Regions from separate parts of the Lactobacillus acidophilus genome, predicted to be linked through region 1. Evidence: predicted binding sites of a transcription regulator. Region 1 holds the regulator's gene; each other region holds the start of a gene.

Evidence for each region. The regulator HrcA, encoded in region 1, represses chaperone genes, less so after heat shock. The targets are predictions, from matches to a motif close to TTAGCACTCNNNNNNNNNGAGTGCTAA.
Region 2: the regulator HrcA is predicted to act here: its motif matches at 2,662-2,688, upstream of SO785_RS05440 (ATP-dependent Clp protease ATP-binding subunit).
Region 3: the regulator HrcA is predicted to act here: its motif matches at 1,413-1,439, upstream of clpP (ATP-dependent Clp endopeptidase proteolytic subunit ClpP).
Region 4: the regulator HrcA is predicted to act here: its motif matches at 2,661-2,687, upstream of SO785_RS09050 (ATP-dependent Clp protease ATP-binding subunit).

The regions. Positions count from the first base shown of each region.
Region 1 is NZ_CP139575.1:585,579-589,780, reverse strand. Features, by position in the region: gene dnaK (molecular chaperone DnaK) at 1-831, opposite strand, end outside; gene grpE (nucleotide exchange factor GrpE) at 847-1,431, opposite strand; gene hrcA (heat-inducible transcriptional repressor HrcA) at 1,444-2,493, opposite strand; gene abc-f (ribosomal protection-like ABC-F family protein) at 2,593-4,104, opposite strand.
Region 2 is NZ_CP139575.1:1,186,946-1,191,147, forward strand. Features, by position in the region: gene spxA (transcriptional regulator SpxA) at 1-33, opposite strand, end outside; gene ptsP (phosphoenolpyruvate--protein phosphotransferase) at 244-1,977, opposite strand; gene SO785_RS05430 (phosphocarrier protein HPr) at 1,977-2,243, opposite strand; gene SO785_RS05435 (hypothetical protein) at 2,358-2,540, opposite strand; gene SO785_RS05440 (ATP-dependent Clp protease ATP-binding subunit) at 2,732-4,202, shown strand, end outside.
Region 3 is NZ_CP139575.1:1,126,316-1,130,517, forward strand. Features, by position in the region: gene SO785_RS05170 (SH3-like domain-containing protein) at 1-1,284, opposite strand, end outside; gene clpP (ATP-dependent Clp endopeptidase proteolytic subunit ClpP) at 1,472-2,059, shown strand; gene whiA (DNA-binding protein WhiA) at 2,099-3,034, opposite strand; partial or broken gene SO785_RS05185 (gluconeogenesis factor YvcK family protein) at 3,027-4,069, opposite strand; partial or broken gene rapZ (RNase adapter RapZ) at 4,079-4,202, opposite strand, start outside.
Region 4 is NZ_CP139575.1:1,872,420-1,876,621, forward strand. Features, by position in the region: gene SO785_RS09035 (ABC transporter ATP-binding protein) at 1-109, opposite strand, end outside; gene SO785_RS09040 (PTS sugar transporter subunit IIC) at 198-1,508, shown strand; gene SO785_RS09045 (alpha/beta hydrolase) at 1,489-2,400, shown strand; gene SO785_RS09050 (ATP-dependent Clp protease ATP-binding subunit) at 2,718-4,202, shown strand, end outside.

The DNA.
Region 1 (4,202 bases):
ATCAAACTTAGCACGAGTCAAATCAGCTTCAAGGTGAAGTGGACCACTTTCACCTGCAGAAATAAATGGAAGTGAAATGTGAGTTGATGATACACCTGACAAGTCTTTCTTAGCTTTTTCTGATGCATCCTTTAAGCGTTGCATAGCCATCTTATCCTTAGATAAGTCAACGCCATTTTCATCCTTAAAGTTCTTAATAAGCCAATCCATAATACGGTTATCAAAGTCGTCACCACCAAGGTGAGTATCACCGTTAGTTGACAATACTTGGAAGACACCGTCACCTAATTGAAGAACGGAAACGTCGAAAGTACCACCACCAAGGTCATATACTAAAACCTTTTCGTCGTCATCATCTTTGTCCAAGCCGTAAGCCAATGCTGAAGCAGTTGGTTCGTTGATAATTCTTTGAACATTTAAACCAGCGATCTTACCAGCATCTTTAGTAGCTTGACGTTGAGCATCGTTGAAGTAAGCAGGAACAGTAATAACTGCGTCTTTAACTTCTTCACCTAAGTAATCTTCTGAAAACTTCTTAATGTATTGCAAAATAAATGCAGAAATTTCTTGTGGTGTATAGCTCTTGTCGCCAACCTTAACCTTGTAATCAGCTTCACCCATGTGACGCTTAATTGAAACAATAGTGTTAGGGTTAGTAATAGCTTGACGCTTTGCTACTTCACCAACTTGAATTTCACCATCTTTAAATGCAACTACAGATGGAGTAGTACGATTACCTTCTGGATTAGTAATAATCTTAGGTTCTTTACCTTCAAGAACTGCAACTGCTGAGTTAGTAGTTCCGAGGTCAATACCAATAACTTTTGACATTTATAAATTTCCTCCCTATTGTGCAACTACAACCATTGCTGGTCTTAGTGTACGATCCTTATATTGATATCCTTTTTGTAAAACTTGAACGACGTGATCTTTTTGATCATCATTTTCAGCTGCTACGGTTTGCACAGCTTGATGTAATGTCGGATCAAATTTAACGCCATCAGCCTCAATCTCAACAACACCGTGATCTTTCATTGCTTTAACAAGTGCATCAAGGGTCATTTGAACACCCTTTTTCAATTGTTTAGATACATCATCATCGGCTTCTACACTTAACGCTCTTTCCAAATTGTCCATTGCAGGCAAAACATCTTTAGCTAAGCTTTGAGATTCATATTTGATAAGTTGCGCACGTTCTTTGGTATAACGGTTTTGCATATTTTGAATTTCCGCTTCACTACGCAAATACTTATCTTCTAAGTCTTTATTTTTTTCTTTTAAATCAGCTATTTCTTTAGCTAACTTCTGATTTTCATTATTCTTTTTTGTTTCTTCGCCTTTAGCCGCTTCTTTTTTCACTGCTTTTTTAGGCTTAGAAGTGTTTTCTTCTTTATCCAAATTTTTTTCACTTGGAAACTCTTCTTTACTCACGGCTAACCTCCTCTATTGAAATTTGCCGTAATAATCAAGTAACTTCTTAGCTAATTCATTTCTGAAATATTCTAGAAGTCCGATCATCTGCGAATATGGCATGTTAGTTGGACCTAATAAAGCAATTGTCCCTTTACCATGAGAACCAACATTATATTCAGCAGTCAGCAAACTGTAATTTTTTAATAAATCATTTGGTAATTCTGATCCTAATTTAACTTTAATTGGATAATTTTTATCTTTGGAATCTGCTTTACTATCCATCAAATTAGAAAACAAATTATCATGATCGATCAATTCATAAAGTGAACGAATATCCTTCACATTATGCTCAGATGTATTATTTAATAGATTTATTTGTCCATCAACATACATCTGCTCACTCGCAGCATCTTTTAAAACGTCTTCAACTAAACTAAGCAGCTCAGTCACATGTTCTCCGCCTAGCTCACTTTTAGCAAGTTCACTAAGTAAAGAAACATTTATTTCGTTTAAACTCTTACCAACTAACTGATCATTAATCATATGAACAGCTTTTTCAATTTCTTCCCCATAAATATTATGAGGTAAAGCATAAACCTGGTTCTGAACATTGCCATCACTTGTGACCAGAATTGCCATTACCTGTCTTGAGGATAATGGAACAATTCTAAAGCCTGTAACTTTAACGTCACGTTTCTCAGGTCCTTCAGCAAATGCAGTATAATTGGTTAAATCTGATAAAATTCTTGCCGCTTCTTGGACAATTTCGTTTACCTGATGAAAAGGTCGATCTAGTTGACTTCCAATTGTATTATAAACGGACTCCGGTAATTTAAGCGGCTCAACCAAGTTATCAAGATAATAGCGATATCCTTCACTTGAAGGAATACGGCCACTAGAAGAGTGAGTTTTTTCAATTAGCCCCTGATCTTCTAGAACTGCCATTTCATTGCGAATAGTCGCACTTGATACTTTGATTGGCAACTGATTCATCACTGTCTTAGAACCAACTGGTTCATGTGTCTGTGTGAAGTCCATAATTATCGTTTTTAAAATAAGTTCTTGACGTTCGGTCAACATTATATATCGCCCTCACTTTTAGCACTCACATCTATCAGGTGCTAACAGATTATATTATACTAGAAATTAGCAATAATGCAACCTGAGTGCTAATTTATTTTAAACTTTTTTCTTCAAGTTTAAAGTAATTCTTTGATTAGCTACTCGTTCAATAAAGTATTCATCATGTTCAACTAAAATCATCGCTGGTTGAACTTGCTTTAACAAATTAATCAATTGGTCTTGATTAAACACATCTAGGTAATTTGCAGGCTCATCCCACAAATATAAATCAGCAGGTTCTACTAATGACTTAGCTAAAGCGACACGTTTTTGTTGACCCATACTCATTTCTTCAATTTTAGTATTAAAGCTTTCTCTTGGAAAACCCATTTTATTTAAATTATTGAGCAGTTCTTCATAGGAGATCTTTTGCTTTGCAGCGAATTCTTTTAATGTACCAGTATATTCAGTAAAATCTTGTGGCAAATATGATATTTGCAAACCATTCGTTAAAATTAATTTACCTTGATATGAAACGTCAATTGTTTGATCCAATACTAATTTGAGAAAAGTGGATTTACCAGTACCATTTTTACCCTCCAAAGATACAATGCCTTGATTTTTAACAACCATGTTTAAATCTTTAAAGAGAGGTTTATCTTCTATTTTCAAAGATAATTGTTGCGTTTCAAGTAAGGTATGATGATAATTTGGCTGAAAATTCATCGTTAGATCAGGTGTATCTTCGATGTTAGTCATCAAACCTTTTTTAGCCTCAATGTTTTTATCCATTCTTTTAGATAAACTTTTAGATCTTTTCATAATTTTAGCTGACTTATGGCTTAAAAAGCCTTTATCAATATCCGCATGAATTTCATTATGATGTGCTTTGGCATTCTTCTTATTTTCAGACTTACTAGAAAAGTTCTTTAAACGTAATTGGCTTTCATTCAAACGTCTAACTTCCTTTTTTAGCTTTTCATTTTTATCGCGGTTAAATTGATCCCTTTTATTTTTCGTATCCTCATAACTGGCATAATTACCTTGATACAAATGAATCTCAGTATTTTCAATCGCCAAAATATGGTTTGTCACTTGATTCAAAAAATCACGGTCATGACTTACCACGATATAGCCTTTATCATGCTTCTTCAAATATTGTGCGACTTGCAAACGACTGGCTTCATCCAAATGGTTAGTTGGCTCATCAATTAATGGAAATGCATCCCTATCAGTAAAAGATAAAGCTAGTAGTATCTTAGTTTGTTCCCCACCGCTCAAGGTATTAAATGGTTGCCAAAGTAAATCTGGATTTGCAGCTAACAAATTCATTTCTCGCTCAAGTTCCCATTGTTCAAAGCTAACCTGCTCTTGTAATTCATACAAAGTAATATTTTTTAGATCTTTTATAGTAATTGGAAAATATGAAAAATCCAAGTTACTTTCAATTTTACCTATCCCTTTTAGTTTCTTTCTTAGTAAATTTAAAAATGTAGTCTTACCTCTACCGTTTCTACCTACTAAGCCCAACTTCCAGCTACTATCCAAATTCAAATTCAAGTCATTAAAAATATTTTCGCTAGCATCTTCATATCTAAATGAAAGATTAGATATCTTAATATTGCTCATGAAATCACCTCACGTAAAAAAGGGAGTTCACACTTTTAACAAGCATAGACTCCCTACTTTTATGCGCAAAAAAGAGGCATCCCGTCTATGTCAATCTT
Region 2 (4,202 bases), 600 kb from region 1:
GGTACAACTAGGAGAGACATATAAATCTACCATAAAAATCACGCTCCTCAGAACAAATATTTGTATACGTTCTTTAACTTATAATCAGTATAACATACTAACTTCTTTTTTGTAAGTACTCATTTTATCTTTTATACTTACAACTACTTATATTCTAAAAATAAAGCGTGAATTATTTGTGAAGAAATTATTTGTTTTACTTAAAAATATAAAAAAAGAGACCAGATGGTCTCTTTTTGAAAATTACTTGTTAATTTTCTTCATTAAGTCGTTAACTAATTTTTCGTTTTCTTCAGCAGTTTCTGAAACAAAACAAGCTTCATTAGCTAATTCCTTAAGATCTTTGGTATCAAGCTTCTTCATTAAGCTTCTAATACGTAAGATTGAAGTTGCGCTCATTGAGTATTCATCAAGTCCCATTGAAAGTAAAATTGGGAACATGGTGTTATCACCAGCAGCTTCACCACACATACCACACCAAATACCATTTTCATGAGCAGCATCAATAGTGTGCTTAATCAAACGAAGTACTGATGGGTTATATGGTTGGTACAAGTATGATACGTTATCATTACCACGGTCAGCAGCCATAGTATATTGGATCAAGTCATTAGTACCGATTGAGAAGAAATCAACTTCTTTAGCAAATTGATCAGCCAAAACAGCTGCAGCAGGAACTTCGATCATCATACCAACTTGTAAGTTGTCACCGATCTTAACTCCCTTTTCAACAAGTTTTTGCTTTTCATCGTTTAAAATAGCCTTAGCCTTACGAAGTTCAGCTAATGTACCAACCATTGGGAACATAATACCAAGCTTACCATATGCGGAAGCACGGAGTAAGGCTCTTAATTGGGTACGGAAAATTTCTTCATTCATAAGTGAAAGACGAATAGCACGTACACCTAAGAATGGATTCATTTCTTCTGGTAAATCCCAGTAATCAAGGTGCTTATCACCACCAATATCCATAGTTCTGATAACAACTTGCTTGCCGTTCATACCTTCAATAACTTTCTTGTAGGCTTCGAATTGATCATCTTCAGTTGGGAAGTCTGATGAATCCATGTACAAAAATTCAGTTCTGTACAAACCAATAGCTTCAGCACCGTTTTCATGTACACCTGGCATATCGTTAGGAGTACCGATGTTTGCAGCAATAATAAATTGCTTACCATCTGCAGTTACTGATGGTTCATCCTTTAACTTCTTCCATTCAGCCTTTTGCTTAAGGAAGTCTTCACCCTTTTTCTTGTAGTCAGCTATTTGTTCTTCACTTGGTGAAATAATAGCTACACCGTCAAGACCGTCATCAATTAACATGTCGCCGTTTTTAACGTCTTTGGTGATTGAATCAGTACCAACAACAGCTGGCAATTCAAGTGAACGAGCCATAATTGCTGAGTGAGCGGTACGACCACCAACATCAGTAATAAAGCCTTTAACGTATTTCTTGTTAAGTTGTGCAGTATCACTTGGAGTCAAGTCATGTGCTACAACAATAACTTCGTGATCAATTGAAGCTGGGTTTGGTAATTCTTTACCAAGTAAGTGAGCCATAATACGCTTTGAAACATCACGTACATCAGCTGCACGTTCTTGCATATAAGGATTATCAGTCATCCCTTCAAAAATAGCAATAAACTTTTGTGCAGTTTCATCAAGGGCAGCTTCTGCATTAATCTTTGAATCCTTAATTTCATTCTCAATTGCACCAGTAAATTCTGGATCGTTCAAAATCATTAAGTGTGCTTCAAAAACTTGGGATTCTTCTTCACCCAAGCTCTTCTTAGCAATATCACGAATTTTTTCAACTTCGGCAGTTGATTCCTTAATAGCATCGTTATAACGTGCTACTTCAGCATCAATGTCGTCGACTGAAGACTTTGAGAATGAAAGATCAGGCTCCACAAGAAGATATGCTGGAGCAATGGCAATACCATCACTAGCAGCAATTCCTTTTAAAGTCTTGGTCATTATTCAGCTAAACCTTCTTTTTTCATAGTGTCTGCAATTGCGTCTAATGCGTCTTTTTCGTCGTCACCTTCAGCAGTGATAGTAACGTCAGCGTTTTGACCAACACCAAGTGACATAACACCCATGATTGACTTTAAGTTTACTGACTTACCATTGTATTCCAAGTTAATGTCTGAACCAAACTTTGAAGCAGCTTGTACTAAAAGAGTAGCTGGACGTGCATGAATACCTGTTTCTGCAATAATATGAAAATCACGTTTTTCCATTATGAATATCTCCTTTAAATTGAAAAAAATTAAACTGGTAATAAATACCCATTCGAGTAATAGATTATCATGTTTTTACAGTTTAGACAACAATAATGTAACAGTTTACATCATTCAATCATCGGTATTTGTCGCAGTATAGACGATAGATCCGCCTCTTTCGGCCCTGCCGGTAATATATTGTCGTTTGCCATAATTTCTAATAGTTTTTTGAAGATCAAAGGCATCTTTAGGTTCTACTCTATATTCTTTAAGTTCGCCAGAAACCAATTGGTCTAAAATTTTTTGATAATCCACAAATATCACCACACTTTTTAAATTTTATAATTTTTCTTCTTTTTATTCTACTCTTTACACTAAATTTTCTAAAATATTAACATTTTATTTAATTCTTACAAAAAATAAGTTAAATTGGCGCTTAGCACTTGACTACCAAGAGTGCTAAATATATAATTTTGGTACAGTTTAATTGAAAGGCGGTAATATATTTGCTTTGCCAAAATTGTCATCAACGGCCTGCCGCTATTCACCTTTTTACAAAGGTAAATGGTCAAAGCCGTGAAATTGATTTATGTCAACAATGTTATCAAGAATTAAGAAATCAACAAGGAAATCTAGAAAATATGAACAACAATAACGAATTTTTTGGCGACTTTGATGATTTATTTAACGCATTAAACGGAAATAACAACAACGCCGCAAATAACAATAATAATATGAAAAATAACGACCCAAGAATGCAAATGGGTGGTGGAAATGGTGGTCAAGGTGGTAGAAGCTTACTTGATCAATATGGTACTGATTTAACTGCTCTTGCTAAAAAAGGTAAAATCGATCCAGTTATCGGTCGTGATAAAGAAATCGCTCGCGTAATTGAAATTTTAAACAGAAGGACTAAGAATAATCCAGTTTTAATTGGTGAAGCCGGTGTTGGTAAGACAGCTGTAGTTGAAGGCCTTGCTCAAGAAATTGTAGATGGTTCTGTTCCAGCTAAACTTCAGAATAAACGTATTATTTCATTAAATGTTGTATCACTTGTTCAAGGTACTGGCATTCGTGGTCAATTTGAACAAAGAATGGAACAATTGATTAGAGAATTACAACAAAATGATGATATCATCCTCTTTATTGATGAAATTCATGAAATTGTAGGCGCCGGAAATGCCGAAGGCGGTATGGACGCAGGTAATATTATCAAACCTGCTTTAGCTCGTGGTGAACTCCAATTAGTTGGTGCTACTACTATTAAAGAATATCGTGATATTGAAAAAGATTCAGCTTTAGCACGTAGATTCCAACCAGTTGAAGTAAAAGAGCCTTCAATTGATGAAACGATTCGCATTTTGAAGGGAATCCAACAACGTTATGAAGACTATCATCATGTTCAATACTCCGATGATTCCATTGAGTCTGCTGTTAAATTATCAGCTAGATACATTCAAGATAGATTCTTACCTGACAAGGCTATTGATCTTTTAGATGAAGCCGGTTCAAGAATGAATTTAACTATTCCTTATATTGATAAAGGAAAAATGCAAGAACGTATTAACGCTGCAGAACAATTAAAAGAGGAATCTTTAAAGAACGAAGACTACGAAAAAGCAGCTTATTATCGTGATCAAATCGAAAAATATGAAAAGATGAAGGATCAAAAAGTTGATCCTGATAAATCACCAATTATTACCGATAAGATTATGAACAAGATTGTCGAAGAAAAGACAGGAATTCCTGTTGGTGATATTCAAAAGCAAGAAGAAAATCAATTGCAAAACTTGGCTAGTGATTTAAAGTCTAATGTTATTGGTCAAGACAAGGCAGTCGAAAAAGTTGCTCGAGCTATTCGACGTAACAGAATCGGTTTCAATAAGTCAGGACGTCCAATTGGTTCCTTCCTATTTGTTGGGCCAACCGGTGTTGGTAAGACCGAATTAGCTAAACAACTAGCCAAGCAAATGTTTG
Region 3 (4,202 bases), 540 kb from region 1:
ATCATTTACAACCACACCGTTTTGGAAGTAACGACCTTCAGAATCGCCACCATTCCAGCACTTAACTGTCCAAATCTTATTAATACATAAGTCACTCTTACGGATTTGAATCAATTGTTCTGATTCTGTACTGTTATAAGCAATTCTATTGTAGTTATTCAATACATAAATGTACTTATCTGTAGAACCCATTGCTTGACCATGACCTACATTTATCGCAGGACTTACCTTGATGTTCTTTACGTAAGAATTAAATTTCTTTTGTGACATATCAAGTAAGTATTGTCCATTAAATGCATTAGTTAAGTGATTCAAGTTGTAGCCCACAATATGACCATTGTTAATGGTAGTACTGCTTAAAAGACTAGTGTAAAGCCAACCTTGAGACATTGTGATACCTTCTGGAATATGACCTACACGGTTAATATAGTCATCGTCCTTAATATCTCTAGCAACACTCAATAGGACCGGTTGGAAGAAACGAGTCTTAAACGTTAAATTACCATTATCACTATCATAAGTATGTCTTGACTTATCTGGTGCAAAATCAGCCTTAGTTACATAATTAGCAGAACTACCATAATAAGTCTTCCAAGACTTCAAATTACCATTAAATGGCTGAGCAGTTACACTATCCGCATTAGTAACACCTTCCTTGGTGCTCTTTCTTACAGTAACTTTAACAGTAGCCTTAGCAGTACCATAACTGTATTTTACATTGTAAACACCTGGTTCAGTACAATCGATCATATCTTCAGAAATATTAACTTCTTGATTATCGATTACTGTACCCATACTGTTAGTAGCGTAACTGATTGCATCAGAAGGATCAAAGCTATAATTACTGTTTCTTACCAAACTTACAGTCTTAGGTACGGCGATTGTATTTCTGGTAAAGTAATTTTGATTAACATAACCAACTTTACGTCCATCTACATAAATACGCCAATAAGTACCGTTTTGTTGTGTCTTAATTCTTTGATCTGATTGAATATGAGCATATTGATAATCGCTTGCATTTGCCACTTTACCAACAGGCTTACCATTTTTAATACTCTTATATACGTTGTAGTTTCTACCACTACCAACCTTAACCATTAAATCATATGAGGTACTAGTTTGTGCAGCTGCATTTTTAGTACTACTAGAATTATCTGAATTTTTATCAGTTTTGGCAGTTGAATTAGAATCTGCAGCAGAGACAGGCTTAGCATAACCCATCAACAAACCAACACTAAGTGCTACAGCTGATGTAGCAGTCAAAATTTTACTTGTATACTTCAAGACTATCCTCCATAATCTCATATATTAATCTTACTTTTTTATTATAATATACAAAAGATGTTTCCAAAAATACAATTTTTATACAAGTGAGCCTCTTTATTTGACACTTTTATTACGAAGTGATTTAATTAGCACAGTACTTGTATGAGTGCTAATTATTAGACAATAAAATTTAGGAGGCAGATTTATGCTAGTACCTACAGTTATTGAACAAACTGCTCGTGGTGAACGTGCCTATGATATTTACTCACGTTTATTAAAAGACAGAATTATTATGTTGAGTGGCGAAATTAATGACCAAATGGCCAACTCAATTATCGCCCAACTACTTTTCTTGGATGCCCAAGACAATACTAAAGATATTTCATTATATATTAACTCACCAGGTGGTGTAATCACTTCTGGTCTTGCAATCATGGATACCATGAACTTTATCAAGTCGGATGTTTCTACCATTGCAATCGGTATGGCAGCATCAATGGCTTCTATTCTTTTGACAAGTGGTACAAAGGGTAAGCGTTTTGCACTTCCTAACTCAACAGTTCTTATTCACCAACCATTAGGTGGTGCACAAGGTCAACAAACTGATATTCAAATTGCAGCTAATGAAATTTTGAAGAGTCGTAAGAAGATCAACGAAATCTTGCACGAAACTACTGGTCAACCTTTGGAAAAGATCCAAAAAGATACTGAACGTGATAATTACTTAACTGCTGAAGAAGCTAAGGAATATGGCTTAATTGATGAAATTATGGTCAACAAAAAAAGTAATTAAAACCTACTAAAATAAGGCTTGCTAAGCAAGCCTTATTTTTTATTCTCTTAAACTCTCTGCTATTTCATGCAATTTCTTAAAACGGTGATTTACACCAGATTTTGAAATAGGACCATCTGGTATTTGATCAGCTACTTCTTTTAAAGTAAGTTCTGGATGAGCTAATCTAAAGTTTGCTAATATTTGTAACTTTTCAGATAAATCATCTAAACCCTTTTCCTTTTGAATTAGCTGAATATCTTCAACTTGTTTAGCTGAAGCTGAAGCTGTTTTTTTCATATTTGCAGTATCGCAATTAACTAAACGATTAACTGAATTACGCATATCTCGCATAATTCTTAAATCTTCAAAATTAAGCATTGCGTTTAATGCTCCAACAATATGCAAAAAGTCTCCAATTTTTTCTGCTTCTTTTAAATAAACAATATAGCCTCTGCGTCGCTTTGTCATTTTGGCATTCAAATAAAAATATTCATTCATTAACTTAGCAAGATCCTCATTATGGTCCTCATAAGTTGAATAAATTTCTAAGTGATAGCGACTAGTTTCTGGATTATTTACACTTCCTCCAGCTAAAAAAGCACCTCGTAAATAAGACATAGCACCTTCACGAGAACTCATTATTCTTTTTGGAATTCTAGTAACTAATCCTTTTTCTGTATCCCAAATTTGCAAGTTTTCTAATATTTCTTGCACTTGTTGATTTAAGCGAACTAAATATTGATTGTTTTTCTTTAATTTCATTTTACGAGAAACAATTAATAATGGTTCAATTCCATATGCAACTTTAATTAATTTAAAAATTCGGCGTGCAATTGCCGGATTTTCAGTCGTTATATCTAAACTAAATTGATGATCATGGAGATTTAGCACTCCGTTCATTCGCAAAAAAGCAGCTAATTCTGCTTTGGCATGCTCTGGATGCACCTCAAGCGAAGTTAGCTCCTTTTTGACCTCACTAGCATAACTAGCCATTATCTTCCTTCATTCTTTTACGTGACATTGCTTCAAATGCTAAGTTAATTATTTCCTTAGCTACTTTTTCTCCATCATGAAAAACAAGACCGTGACGTTGATCAATAAAGTCATCCGTAATAACGCGACAATCTTGAGCTCTCAAACCTTTAAAATCATTTCTAACCGGCTCAAGATATTCATCATAATCTTCTGGATGAAATTTACTCATATCAATTTTGGCGCCATTGACCAAAGCGGTATTGATATAATGTCCACCCAAATGATTATTAATTACCTCAACGTGTTCTGCATCACTAAAATGATCAGTTTCACCACGTTGAGTCATAATATTACAAATATAAATTACTTCTGCATCTGTCTCTCTAACGGCCTCGCCCAAATTAGAAATCATTAAATTAGGCAAAATTGAAGTAAATAAACTACCAGGTCCTAATACAACTGCATCAGCTTGCATAATTGCCGCCAAAACTGGAAGTACTGCTTCTGGCTTATCATCCGAATCAGTATCTGTCACCCAAACACGTTTTATTCTCTTATCTTTAGATGTTATCTCAGTTTCGCCTGATTCTGTTGTTCCATCAATAAATTCCGCATTCAAAGTTAATGATTCATTTGAAGCTGGAAAAACATGACCATCTACACGCATCATTTTTGACAAAGATTGTACAGCATCAAAAATATTTCCGTGCATTTCGTTTAAAGCAGCAATAATTAAATTACCAATAGCATGGCCTGAGAAAAATGCATCCGATGAATCAAAACGATATTGAAAAATATTTTTTCTTCTCTTGGCAAATCACTGAGTGAAACCAGCACATTTCTAATATCACCAGGTGGTACAACATTAATAAAATTTCTAATAGAGCCAGATGAACCACCATCGTCAGATACAGTAACAATTGCCGTTATTTCCGCATTTTGCTTTTTTAAAGCGTTTAATATAACTGGTAAGCCAGTCCCACCACCAATTACAACAACACGCGGACGTCTTCCTTTAATCACACGGACAATCTTATTTTCTCCATACGGCATTCATTGCACCTACTTTCTAATGTATCTACTTATTTCCCTATGTGTAATATCAACAGGATACTTTTTAGATAAATCTCGCGCAAGTTGTTGAGCAATTGATACACTACGGTGTTGCCCACCAGTACAACCAATT
Region 4 (4,202 bases), 690 kb from region 1:
TGACTAACTCGCCTTTATTTACAGAAAAAGAGATATCTTTATTAGCATAGATAGTCGTATTGCCCGATTGATAAGTTTTGGTATTATTTTTAATTTCTATATAAGCCATGATTATCAACTTTCTAGCATAATTGTATAATTACTTTAACTTAACCATATTAAATCATAATTGTGATTAACATATAAAGGAAAAGACTATGGTAGATAAATTAGCAAGTTTATTGTTGAAAATAAGAAGGTTATCAGTATTTAGAGTGTTTCAAAGGACACTTGTTATGTTGATGCCAATTGCAATTATTGGTGCATACTTCAAGATGATGCAGGATGTAGTATTTTCACCGGATAGTTTTATTTACAATATTTTTAATTTCGATGAAACAATACCCGATCATATTTGGTATGCAGGTGCATTTATCAGTGGCGGTTTTACACGAGTGACTTTTGGGTTATTTGGTCTATACGCCGCTTATTTTGCTGCACGTTATACTGCACGTTTATATCATAAGGATTCAACTTTGGCAGGAATGGCTGCAGTGATTGTAATTATGTTTTGTGCTTATGCCAATAACATAGGAAATAATGGGATAGATCGCTCGCCATTTTCATCAAGCTTGTTAAAAGTTAATACGCTACTTCTGTCATTATTAATTGGATATGGTGTGGGACAAATTTTTCATTGGCTAGGCAAGGATCATGAAATAATTAGTTATGAACACACTAGTCGCATCCGACAAAGAGCGTGGAATGCACTTTTGCCAACAAGTGTATCAGTTTTCTGTGGCATGATTTTGGGTGTAATTATATATGAACTACAAATAAAAATTTTGAGTTCTGGCACTTTTAAGTCTTTGGTAGCACAAGTTCAAGGCTCAAATAATGTTTTTGAAATTATTCCATTATTAGTAGTTGTGATGCTGCTTAGTTGGTTAGGAATTGGCTATCCTTTAACAGCTTTATCTAACTCTGTCACTACACCGGCAGCAACAGCTAACTTGAATTTTGCTTTGAAACATGGAGAAGCATGGAATGTACCGCATAAATTCTTAGGTAGCTCATTAGTCTATCCGTACGCTACGATGGGTGGAGCTAGTATATTTTTAGCATTAATTGTAATTGTGTTGATAACTAATAATAAATCTAAAGAAGACGATAATATTGCTAAGGCTAATTTGCTTCCGGTAATGTTTAATTCTAATTGGGGCTTTGCGGTAGGGATGCCAGTCATTTTAAATCCGATTTTATTTTTACCATTTTTGATTATCCCAGTAGTTAATGTATCTTTGGCAGCAATTGCGATTTGTTTCCATATAATATCTCCATGCGTATATCCTGTATTAAAAGGAACACCTGGTATTTTAGTATCATTTTTTGGTTCTAATGGGAATTGGGTAAATTTAATTTTTTCGATTATTTTATTTATTCTTGATATTGTTATGTTTATTCCTATATCGTTATTGAGTCAAAAAATTGAGAAGGAGCTGAAGGTGTATGAGCAAAAGAATAATTAGCTTGCTAAAAAATCCTAATGTAAAATGGTTAGCAATTATTTTATTACTAGTAATAGCTCTATCAATACCGGGCTATAACTGGATGAAAGAAGACAATAGGGCAAGGGCACAAAGGCAAAAGTCTGTATTGTCTCCTGTAATTATGGTACCTGGTTCTAGTGCAACTACAGAAAGATTTAATCAGTTAGTTAACCAATTGAATTTAAATACACAGAATAAGCACAGTGTTTTAAAAATTAATGTGTCGACTGATGGAAATCTAACATACTCGGGCTCAGTTGATAGGAATGATAACGAGCCATTTATCATTATTGGTTTTAAAAATAATAAAGATGGCTATAGTAATATCAAAAAACAAGCAGCTTGGTTAGATGAAGCATTTTATGCAATAAGTCAGAATTATAAATTTAATAATTTTAAGGCATTTGGTCATTCAAATGGAGGGCTAATTTGGACATACTGGCTTGAGCATTATTATTCTGAATATTCTAGTGAAATAAAGATGAAGCGATTAATGACATTAGGTACACCATATAATTTTGATGAAAATGATATGCGGTATAAAACGCAAATGCTTGAAGATCTTATTAAAGATAAAAATAAATTACCTAAAAATTTAGTTGTATATTCATTATCTGGTGGTAAAAGTTATGAATCTGATGGAATTGTCCCCGAAGCCAGTGTAGCAGCCGGAAAATATATTTTTCAAAATCAAGTTAAAAGCTATACGGCAATGACGGTAACGGGCAAAAAAGCTGATCATTCGGACTTGCCACAGAATGATCAGGTTATTCAAATCATTAGGCAATACTTGCTGGAGACAAATAAATTTAAAAATAATCAATCTCCTGCTGGACAAGCTAAAGAAAAAGACAATAATAGAGGTGTATAGAAAGATATATATTTATAGTTTACCGCTTTTTCACTTGTGGATAACTTTTGAAAATTAGCTAGAAAGGATGCTAAAAAGAAAAAAATTTTTATATTTTTGAATAAAAAATCTCACTTTGTGAAGCATTACGAGCGCTTTAATATCAAGCGATTAAGGCCAATTTTATATTTTTAATCACAATAAAGAATAAAAATGTGGAAAAAGTTCAAAATAATACTTGCAATCTGTGGATAACATGTTATACTTATAAATGTAAAGAATTAGCACTCAACGCACTAGAGTGCTAATAGACTTAAATTGATTGGGAGTGTTTATATATGGCATACTTTGATAATGATTTTGACAATTTATTTAACGAATTAAATAGCTCATTCTTTAACGATGATTTTGGAAGCAGAAGAAGCGATAATAACGGCAATTCTGGTTCTATTCCTATGAACTACTCAAGTAACATGAGTTCTTCACCACGTACTATTCAACAAAATCCACAACAACCAAATGAAAAGCCAATTGGTGTAGATTTAGTTGAAGAAGCTAAGAACAACAAGTTTGACCCAGTTATTGGTCGTGATGAACAAATTGATAACGTAATTGAAATTTTATCAAGACGTAAGAAGAATAATCCTGTTTTAATTGGACCTGCTGGTGTTGGTAAGACTTCTATCGTAGAAGGTTTGGCTGAAAGAATTGCCGCTGGTAATGTTCCAGCTAAGATGGCTAACATGCACATCATTTCAGTAAACATTAATGATATGGTTGCTGGCTCAAGTCTTCGTGGTAGCTTTGAAGAAAGATTAAAGAAAGTTATCGACAAGGCTAAGAGTGACCCTAACATTGTTTTATTCATTGATGAATTACACAACATTGTTGGTGCAGGTTCTACTGATTCTGAAAATAACAACGGTGACGCTGCTAACATTTTGAAACCAGCTCTTGCAAGCGGTGAATTAAAGTTAATCGGTGCTACTACTACAAGTGAATTCCAAAGAATTGAAAAGGACCCAGCTCTTTCACGTAGATTCCAAGCTGTTCAAGTTCCAGAACCTTCAACTGATGTAGCTATCAAGATTTTGGAAGGCTTGAAGAAGAAATACGAAGACTACCACCACGTAAAATACACTGATGACAGTCTTAAATTAGCTGTAGAATTATCAGAAAGATACATTCAAGGTCGTTACTTACCAGATAAAGCTATCGATTTGATGGATGAAGCTGGTGCTAAGAAGGCTTTGCTTGTACAACCAACTGATGAAAAGAGTCTTAAGAACCAAATTAGTGCTCTTGAAGCTAAGAAGGCAGAAGCTGCTAAGGCAGAAGACTATGACAAGGCTGCTGAAATCAAAGAAAAGATTGCTAGCCTTGAATCACAATTAAAGAGCGTAGATAGCAAGAATACTCCAGAAGTAACTGCAAAAGATATCTACCAAATTATTGAACAAAAGACTAAGATTCCTATGAGTGAACTTCACGCTGATGAAGCTCAAAAGAACTTAGACTTGGCTAAGAAATTAAAGAAGAACGTTATTGACCAAGATAGAGCAATTGACGTAATTACTGACGCTATCGCTCGTAAGCAAATCTTCAAAGACAGCGATCGTCCTACTGGTTCATTCTTACTTACTGGTCCTACAGGTGTTGGTAAGACTGAACTTGCTAAGCAATTAGCTATTCAATTATTTGGTAACAAGGAACACTTAATCCGTTTGGATATGAGTGAATACCAAGATGAAATGGCAGTTAACAAGTTGATTGGTTCTGCACCAGGTTACGTAGGCTATGGTGAAGGTGGTCAATTAACTGAA